Regions from separate parts of the Marichromatium purpuratum 984 genome, predicted to be linked through region 2. Evidence: predicted binding sites of a transcription regulator. Region 2 holds the regulator's gene; each other region holds the start of a gene.
The links. Region 2 encodes sigma-54, which starts transcription at its own class of promoters, with help from an activator protein. Its sites were predicted from a motif close to TGGCANGNTNCNTGCTT; they were not measured.
Positions count from the first base shown of each region.

Region 1: a site for sigma-54 is predicted at 1,740-1,756, ahead of nifB (nitrogenase cofactor biosynthesis protein NifB). Genes of this name have one in related genera too.
Region 3: a site for sigma-54 is predicted at 1,593-1,609, ahead of MARPU_RS05980 (PEP-CTERM sorting domain-containing protein). Genes of this name have one in related genera too.

Region 1 is NZ_CP007031.1:64,039-67,309, forward strand. Features, by position in the region: gene MARPU_RS00295 (4Fe-4S dicluster domain-containing protein) at 1-166, opposite strand, end outside; gene nifB (nitrogenase cofactor biosynthesis protein NifB) at 184-1,677, opposite strand; gene MARPU_RS00305 (hypothetical protein) at 1,904-2,089, opposite strand; gene typA (translational GTPase TypA) at 2,492-3,271, shown strand, end outside.
Region 2 is NZ_CP007031.1:363,834-367,104, reverse strand. Features, by position in the region: gene lptB (LPS export ABC transporter ATP-binding protein) at 1-351, shown strand, start outside; gene MARPU_RS01670 (RNA polymerase factor sigma-54) at 533-2,005, shown strand; gene hpf (ribosome hibernation-promoting factor, HPF/YfiA family) at 2,041-2,388, shown strand; gene MARPU_RS01660 (PTS sugar transporter subunit IIA) at 2,677-3,135, shown strand; gene hprK (HPr(Ser) kinase/phosphatase) at 3,155-3,271, shown strand, end outside.
Region 3 is NZ_CP007031.1:1,306,780-1,310,050, reverse strand. Features, by position in the region: gene MARPU_RS05990 (outer membrane lipoprotein-sorting protein) at 1-93, shown strand, start outside; gene MARPU_RS05985 (hypothetical protein) at 90-1,478, shown strand; gene MARPU_RS05980 (PEP-CTERM sorting domain-containing protein) at 1,704-2,603, shown strand; gene MARPU_RS05975 (LrgB family protein) at 2,867-3,271, opposite strand, start outside.

The DNA of each region.
Region 1 (3,271 bases), 300 kb from region 2:
TGGGGCAGATGCTCGCGCACTGTGGGTCGGCGTATTCGCCCGCGCACTCGCTGCAGGCGGCTGGATCGATACGGAAGTGCGGGATGGCGGGCTCGATCGCGGCGCTCGGACAGAGCGGCTCGCAGGCCCAGCAGTTGACGCATCCGGCGGTGATCTTCAGGGCCATCTCGGGGATCTCCGTGGCTAGGCGCTCAGGGCGGCGCACTGGGGTTGATCGACGTTCAGGACACCCTGCTCGGCGAGTTCGCGATGGGCCGCGCGCAGTGCCTGCTCGATCGGCAGCATCGCCAGCTCGCCGTTGGGGCGGATGCCCGCCGTCTCGAGCCGCTCCCAGGGAGCGAGCCCGATGCGCGAGCACAGCACCATGGCGCAGTCGGCGAGCGCGGCCAGTGCCGGGGCCAGGGCGTCGTCGTCCTCGTCGCAGTGCTCGGCGCCGTTGCAGTAGCGCGCGAGTGGGCGTTCGTCGAGCAGCCGTTCGCCCTGTTCGTCGACCTCGTAGACGAGGAAGCGCTCGGCATGACCGAAGTGCTGATCGACCAGTCGAGCGTCGCTGCTGGCCACCGCGATGCGTGCCGCGTGGGTGACGGGGCGGGGGCGGGTGGTGCTCAGCGTGGACAGCGGCACCAGCGCCGGGGCGACGCCCTGGCGCCGCTGCTCGATCGCCTCGCGCGCGGCGGTGCGTCGCGCCAGTGCGGCGGCGTCGTCGATCTCCATGGTCGCGATGCGCTCGAGCGTGAACTCGGCGCTGCGGTCCTCACCAAGCATGCCGACGGCGTCGGCGCGACACTGCTTGCAGTGACGCATGATCGCCATGTCGCCGGCGCACTCGGTCTGCAGCGCGCGCAGCTCGCTGGCGCGCGGTGCGCGCTGGCCCATCAGGCCGTAGAAGGTGCCGTGCTCGGGCTCGGCGATCAGCGGCATCAGGTTGTGGAGGAAGGCTCCCTTGGCCTTGACCGCGCGGCTGACCTCGGTGATGTGCTGGTCGTTGACCCCGGGGATCAGCACCGAGTTGACCTTGACCAGCATGCCGCGCTCGACCAGCCGCTCGAGCCCGAGCTGCTGCTGCTCGATGAGGATCTCGGCGCCCTTGCGACCGCGCACGCGGCGGTTGTTCCAGAACACCCAGGGGTAGATCTCGGCGCCGATGTCGGGGTCGAGACAGTTGATGGTGATGGTGACGTGCTCGATGTTGTAGCGACACAGGGTGTCGACCGCCTCGGGCAGCGCCAGGCCGTTGGTCGAGACACACAGCCTGAGGTCCGGGGTGCGCTCGGCGATCAGCCGGAAGGTTGCGAAGGTGCGCTCGGGGTTGGCCAGCGGATCGCCCGGACCGGCGATGCCGACCACCGAGAGCTGGGGGATGTGGGCGGCCACCGCCGCCACCTTGTCCGCCGCCTGCTGCGGTTCGAGCAGCTCGGAGACCACGCCGGGCCGTGACTCGTTGGCACAGTCGTACTTGCGGTTGCAGTAGTGGCACTGGATGTTGCAGGCCGGCGCCACCGCCACGTGCATCCGTGCGTAGTGCTGATGGGCATCCTCCGAGAAACAGGGATGGTTACGCACCCGCTCGCGGGTCGCGGCGGGGAGCCGGTCGAGCGCGCTCCCGCCACCGCAGCCCCCCGCAGCGCAACCCGAGGTGGGGGTCTTTCGATCGTGACCCGCTTGCTTCGACTCCATCGTCTGGCCTCCACGACTGACGGGGCGTCGGGCCCCGCGGATTCAATGGTTCTGTCGTGCATGAGCAAGCAGCGTGCCTGACTGAAGAGGGTGCGGTAACCGGTTGTTTTTGCGTGTGGCGAATGGCTGGGGGCGTGACCCTTGTGGGGATCGCAACAGGCCGTGTCGGCGGGCTTTGTGACAATCGGTACAGTGCGTGGTGGTGTTTCCCGGCGCCGCCGGGCGGTCAGTCACGCAGGTCGGGGGTGTTGCCGAGGCCGCGATAGATCTCCGGGCGGGCGCCGCTCGCGGGCGTCATGTTCACGCCCTCGAACAGATCGGCGTTGCCGTCGGCCCGCGCCCGGTAGGTATCGAGGCTGCCGACGCGGCTGGCGTGCCCCGCCATCGGCTCGAGATGGGCATGGTTGGACATCCGGCCCGCGCGCTGGTGGGTGCACAGGGTGGCGGCGATGGTGGTGATGATCGGGGCCGACAGGTTTTTTTTCGTCGCCCCTGCTGGGCCCTGGCCCGTACGGTGTATACTTATGAATTCCCAACCCTGGCACGCCTGGTGATCACCCGTTCCATCGTCGAGCCGCTGACCGACAGCTTTGCCGGTTGCGCGCGTCCGGGTGCCTGTCGACCAACTCCTTGGTCGCGACCACGGGTCAAGAAGACCATCCCGCGCGTCCATATTCGACGAGATCGGACCCGTTCGGGCGCATCCCTCGCCGTGATGCCCCTGGCGCGGGCCGTGTGGAGTCCGCCCCATAATCCCCGGGCCCAGTGAACACCCAAAGAGGCGCGCGACGCCTCGTCAACGAGTGATAAGGCATTGTCAAGCAAGCAAATCGAGAAACTCCGCAATATCGCCATCATCGCCCATGTCGACCACGGCAAGACCACCCTGGTCGATCAGCTGCTGCAGCAGTCGGGCACGCTCGGCGAGCGCTTCGGGCCGGTGGAGCGGGTGATGGACTCCAACGCGCTGGAGAAGGAGCGCGGCATCACCATCCTCTCCAAGAACACCGCGATCCGCTGGAACGACTATCGCATCAACATCGTCGACACCCCCGGGCACGCCGACTTCGGCGGTGAGGTCGAGCGTGTGCTGTCGATGGTCGACTCGGTGCTGCTGCTCGTCGATGCCCGCGAGGGACCGATGCCGCAGACCCGCTTCGTCACCAGCAAGGCCTTCGCCCACGGTCTGCGTCCGATCGTGGTGGTCAACAAGATCGATCGTCCGGGCGCGCGTCCGGACTGGGTCATCGACCAGGTCTTCGATCTCTTCGACCGTCTCGGCGCAACCGATGAGCAGCTCGATTTCCCCATCGTCTATGCCTCGGCGCTCAATGGCTATGCCGGACTCGAGGACGATGTGCGCGACGGCGACATGAGCCCGCTGTTCCAGGCCATCGTCGAGCACTGCCCGGCCCCCGAGGTCAAGCCCGAGGCGCCCTTCCAGATGCAGGTCTCGACCCTCGACTACAACGCCTTCGTCGGCGCCATTGCGGTCGGGCGCATTCGCCAGGGCAGCGTGCGCCCCAATCAGCAGGTGACCGTGGTCAAGCGCGACGGCACCCGGCAGAAGGTCAAGATCGGTCTGGTCTACGGC
Region 2 (3,271 bases):
GGCATCGCCCATATCGGCGAGTCGCTGGCACTCAGCCTCTCCGGCGGCGAGCGTCGGCGTCTCGAGATCGCCCGCGCGCTGGCCGTCGACCCCAAGGTGATGCTGCTCGACGAGCCCTTCGCCGGCGTCGACCCGATCGCCGTGGGCGACATCAAGGCGATCGTCTCGCACCTGCGCGAGCGCGGCATCGGCGTGTTGATCACCGATCACAACGTGCGCGAGACGCTCGACATCTGCGATCGCGGCTACATCATCAGTAATGGCGAGGTGATCGCCGCCGGTCGCCCCGACGAGCTGCTCGCCAACCAGCAGGTACGCGACGTCTATCTCGGTGCCGACTTCGCCATGTAGCATGTAGGCAGCAGCATCCGCGCCCCGCTGCTACATATTGGGGGTAAGATGAAGACCATCGCGTCCCGGCAGGGGACGCGCTTGACGTGACTCAGGCACCTTTGTTGCCACCCGACCTATAATCGTCATAGGACGGTCATCGACCCGGCATAGAGACAGACGCAAGACGCATCGGCGATCCATGAAGCAAACCATCCAGCTTCGCCTCGGCCAACACCTGACGATGACGCCCCAGCTGCAGCAGGCGATTCGCCTCCTGCAGCTGTCGACGCTCGAGCTGCAGAAGGAGATCCAGGAGGCGCTGGACTCCAACCTGATGCTCGAGGAGGCCGAGGAGGCCGACCGCTTCGCCGCCAACGGTGAGGACAGTGGCAATGGCGCACACGAGTCTCCGCCCAGCGATGAGCAGGGCAGCGCCGAGCGTGAGCTCCAGGGCGAGACCAACGAGATCCCCGATGAGCTCCCGGTCGACACCCAGTGGGCCGATGTCTACGACGGCTATCTACCGCCGAGCATCCAGGGCAGCGCCGAGAACGCCGACTTCGACCCCTTCCTCCACCAGAGCCGCCCCCAGACCCTGCACGATCACCTCATCTGGCAGCTCAACCTCATCCGACTGAGCGAGCGCGACGAGATGATCGCCGAGGCGGTGATCGACGCCATCGACGCGCGCGGCTATCTTCGGGCCGATCTCGACGAGCTGCTGGCCACCATCGGCGACGATCAGATCAGTCTCGAGGAGATCGCCACCATGGTGCACCGGGTGCAGTCGTTCGATCCCCCGGGGGTCGGCGCCCGCGATCTCGCCGAGTGCCTGCAGATCCAGCTGCGTCAGCTCCCCGCCGAGACCCCGCAGCGCGACCTCGCGCTGGCGATCTGTCGCGACGGCTTCGAGCACCTGCCGCGCAAGGACATCGCCGCGCTGATGCGCCGCTTCAAGCAGACCGAGCCCGAGATTCGTGGTGCACTCACGCTGATCTGCCAGCTCAACCCGCACCCCGGCGACTTGATCGCGCAGGAGCCCCCGGAGTACGTTGTACCCGACATCTTCGTGCGCAGACAGAATGGTCGCTGGTCGGTGGAACTCAACCCGGAATCCACACCCAAACTGAGGGTGAACGCGGACTACGCCAGACTGATCCGGCGCGCCGACACCAGCAGCGACAGCGTCACCATGCGCAACCACCTGCAGGAGGCGCGCTGGTTCATCAAGAGCCTGGCGAGCCGTAACGACACCGTGCTGCGGGTGGGCGCCAAGATCGTGGAGATGCAGCAGGCGTTCTTCGAGCACGGCGAGGAGGCGATGCGGCCGATGGTGCTGCGCGACGTCGCCGAGGCGCTCGAGCTGCACGAGTCGACCGTCTCCCGGGTCACCACGCAGAAATACATGCATACGCCGAGGGGCACCCTGGAGTTCAAGTACTTCTTCTCGTCCCACGTCAGCACCACTTCTGGTGGGGAGTGTTCATCAACGGCGATCCGCGCGCTCATTCGTAAGCTGATCGCCGCCGAACCCGCCAGAAAACCCTTGAGCGACAGCAAGATCGCGGCCGAACTGGCCGATCGCGGCATCCAGGTCGCGCGTCGAACCGTCGCCAAGTACCGCGAGGCCATGGGTATTCCAGCCTCGAACGAGCGCAAACGCCTGGCATGAGCAGGCTGTTTGGAACCCCTGTAAGGAGTCCAATGATGCAAATCAATCTGACGGGTCATCACGTCGACATCACCGAGGCACTGCGCGACTACGTCGACAGCAAATTCGCACGCCTGGCGCGTCACTTCGACCACGTCACCAATGCCCACGTCATTCTCAGTGTGGAAAAGCTCGACCAGAAGGCCGAGGCGACGCTACACATCAATGGTGGGAAGCTCTTCGCCGACTCCGTGCATGAAGACATGTATGCCGCGATCGACGGCCTGACCGACAAGCTCGATCGCCAGATCCTGCGCCACAAGGAGAAGAAGAACGACTATCGCAGCGCACCCGGCCCGAAGGCGGCCGATGCCGAGGCCGACGTCGAGGCCGATACCGAATAGCCCGGCAACGGCCTGATGGCCCATGCGTCGGCGGGGCGTCGGGGACACCCGACACCCGCCGGACCGACGCACCGACACCTCGAACGGATCCGTGACCGCGCCGTTCGGGGTGTTTTGCATTGAGACCCTGAGATCCGAGCCGATATCGACACCTGCCGGCTCCGACGACTCGAAGGACACCCAGACCCCATGACCACGACCACGCGCCCCGATCACCCGCCGGTATGGACACCGGACACCGTCGCCGCCCAGCGCCCCTGTCCCTGCGACCACCAGGAGCCTTGACCGATGTTCAGTCCAGACCTGATCAGCGAGGCCCGAGTCAGCTGCGGTGCCGAGATCGCCAGCAAGAAGCGGCTGCTCGAGACGCTCGCCGAGCTGCTGGCCAACGACCACCCCCGTCTCAACACCGAACTCGTCTTCGAGCGTCTGCTCGAGCGCGAGCGACTCGGCAGCACCGGACTCGGTCACGGTGTGGCGCTGCCGCACGCCCGCATCAAGGAGATCAACGAGGTGCTTGGGGCCTTCGTCAGCACCAGCACCGGGGTCGACTATGACGCGATCGACGGCGAGCCGGTCGATCTCGCCTTCGCCCTGCTGGTCCCGGAGAGCGCCACCGAGGAACACCTCCAGCTGCTCGCCCGGCTCGCCGGCATGTTCAGTGACCCGACCACCCGCGCCGCGCTGCGCGAAGCCCGCTCGGCGGCGACCGTGTTGCAACTGATCGAGACGAACGAGGCGCGCTAGCGCCACGCCGGCCTGGGCCATGCTCGACAGCCTCCAGTCACTCCTCGAACAGACCGGCCCGCGGCTGCAGCTGCGCTGGCTCAACGGCGAGCCCGAGCAAGGCTCCCCGCTGCGCCGGCCCGAGCGTGCACGCTCG
Region 3 (3,271 bases), 940 kb from region 2:
ACCCTCACCCGCTATGACCGAGGACTCGACCCGGTGCTGTTCTCGCGCCGCGCGCTCGAGGATCCGGTGTTCGAGTCCAGGTTCCGGCCATGAGCGCCCGCGTCCTCGCACCACTGCTGCTGGCGCTCGCCACCGTCGGTGTCGAGGCGCAGGAGGTGCTGATCATCGGCGCACCCGAGACGCCGACGGCACTGCCCGAGCCGACGACAACGGCCGGGCAACGGGCGTTGCAACTCGGCATCGATCGGCTGTGGACCGAGTTCGGCGCCTTCACCGAGGGCGAGGCGCGCGCGGCCACCAGCGCCCACTTCACCGGGGTGATCGCCGCTGCATGGCGCCCGACACCGGCCTGGGAGCTGCGCGCGGCGCTACGCCTCGATGCCGACGCCCAATCCGGCGCCGAGCGCTTGCGCGCGCTCGCGCTCGACTACGACGAGAGCTATCTGCGCTACAGCACCCCGCGGCGACGCCTCACCCTCGGCGCGCAGACCGTGCTCTGGGGGCGGGTCGACGAGATCCCGCCGACCGACCGGCTCTCGGTACAGGACATCAGCCGCTTCGCCATCGACGAACTCGACGACCGCCGCCGTGCCGTGCCGCTGCTGCGCTGGGAGGAGTTCGGCACCGACCACAAGCTCGACCTGGTGGTGATCCCAGAATTCCGCCCCGCCGAGCTGCCCGACGACGACAGCGTCTGGTACCCGGTCGACCGTGACCAGGGACGACTGCTGGGCATCCGCTCCGATCCACTGCTCGCGGCCCTGGTGCGCGGCGCCAGCACGGGCGACGATCGCCCCGGCGGCGCCGGCGCCGGTCTGCGCTTCAGCCAGAGTCTGAGCGGTCTCGACTACGCACTCACCGTGCAGCACACCCGTCACTCACTGCCCTACTACGAACTCGACCCGGCGGTGCGGCGTGCGCTCGCCGCCGGCGCCGATGTCGCCAGCGCGCTCGCCGCCGGCGGCGAGCGCCCGACCTTCCTCGGGCGTCACCCCTACACCACCATCCTCGGCGGTGACCTCGGAGTGGTGATCGGCGGCGCCACGCTGCGGCTCGAGGCCGCCTGGCTCAGCGATGTCCCGGTGACTACCCGCGACCTGCGTCTCGACACTGTTGCCGGGCTCGACTGGGTGGCCGGGATCGAGTTCTACCCGGGCGACGCCGACACTCGCATCAACCTGCAGCTGGCCGGGCGTCACCTGCTCGACGCACCACCGGTGATCGACTGGGTCGACACCCTCAGCCTCAACGGCCAGCTCGAGAGCGAGTGGGGACAGGGTCGCTGGCGTGGTCGGCTACGCTTCGCTGCGGGACTCAACCGCCACGACCTCTATCTCAACCCCGAGATCGCCTACATCGCCCGCGAGCCCCACGAGTTCTATCTCGGGGTGCACTACTTCGACGGTGAGGACGGCACCTTCGGCGACTTCTATGCCGACGACACCCTCATCGCCACCGGCTGGCGAGTGCGTTACTGAGCCACTGAGACATCCCGCACAGGAGTGTCGGCAGACTTTACAACCAGCCCCACACATGTCTGCAAGAACTCCAACAAAAAACGTAAGCGACTGAAGTAAAACAATAAAAAAATTTGGCCCGACATCTGCATATAGCTCCATCGAGGGCCGCGTGACTCCGGCAAAGGAAGCTGCCGACGGCGCCCCGACAGCGCGCATACAGCTCAACCTCGCAGGAGTGAAACCATGAAGACCTTGACGATCTCGCTGGCCGCAGCGACCGCCCTGACCGCCAATGTCGCCAGCGCCGGCCTGATGTACATCAACCTCCCGGACAACAGCTACGACGCTGGCCGCTTCATCGGCGCGCCGGACGCGAACACCATGACCGGGACCTTCGACGAGTTCGGCTACAGCCAGCTGCTCGCGACCTCGATCTACGACTTCACCGACGGCTCGGTGGCCGGGTCCTTCTTCGACACCAACGACCCCGCCACGCTCGCCAGCTACGGCATCCCGACCTCCGGGACCGCGCTCGACGGCGTCACCACCGTTGATCTGGTCATGCCGAACTGTCCGCTCGGCCAGTGCGACATCGACGCCCTGAGCCCGTTGGTGCCGCCGCTCGCGACCGACAACGAAGGCTTCCTGCAGACCTGGGATCTGCAGGTCGAGTACACCTTCTTCGGTGACCTCGGCGCCAGCGGTCCCACCTATACCGGCGGCACCTTCGATATCTACTTCAACGACTTCACCGACGACACCAACGACCGTCTGGTGCTGACCGGAGAACTCACCGGCTCGGCGCTCAGCGGCGCCAATCTCGACCTGTTCTTCGACATCACCTTCGCCGAGGACAACTTCCTGTTCATCCAGGACGACAACGGTGTCTTCATCGATGCCTTCGACAAGCTCGCCGCCGGCGGCACCCCGACGCTGGAACTCGACACCAACGTCGATCCGCCGATCCCGACGGCCAACCAGCTGCTGCTCGTCGCCGGTCCCAGTGGCCCGGCCGCCGTCCGCCAGACCAAGCTCGACGGCTCGGTCACCGGCAGCATCCCCGAGCCGGCCACCCTCGGTCTGCTCGGTGCCGGTCTGCTCGGCATCGGCTTCGCCGGCAGCCGCCGTCGCAAGCACGCCTGATCTGCTGACCTCGCGTCAGCCGGCATGATCCGACGGCGGCCTCCGGGCCGCCGTCGGCGTTTGGGGAAGGGCCGCCAGCCGCCAGCCGCCAGTGGGCGTCTATACTCGATGCCTGCGCCCAATGCCCCGCAACCGCAAGGCTGCCAGAGGCGCGAAGCACGCGACCCGTCTTCGGTGTCGGCCTGCCATCAGCTGCGCGACGACGAGACAAACCACCTCCTATCACTGGTGGCTGATCGCTGGTCGCTGATGGCTGATCCCCCCTACATCCCGAGCAGCGCCAAGCCGCGCGGCAGCAACGGCAGCAGCAACGCGGTGAGCACCGCCGAGAGTCCCATCGCCAGGCCAGCCATCGCGCCCTCACGATGACCGAGCTGGAAGGCCCGGGCGGTTCCGATACCGTGTGCAGCGGTCCCCAGCGCCACCCCGATCACCGCCGGATCGCGGATCCCCAACCGGCGCAACACCCCGACGCCGAACAGCACCCCGACCAAGCCGGTGAGTACTACCAGGGCGGCGGTCAGCGCCGGGATACCGCCAAGCTTCTCGGCGATCCCCATGGCCACCGGCGTGGTCACCGACTTGGGCGCCAGCGAGAGCAGCACCATGCGATCGGCACCGAGGGCCGCCGCCAAGCCGACCGCACTGACAACCGCCACCACCGCTCC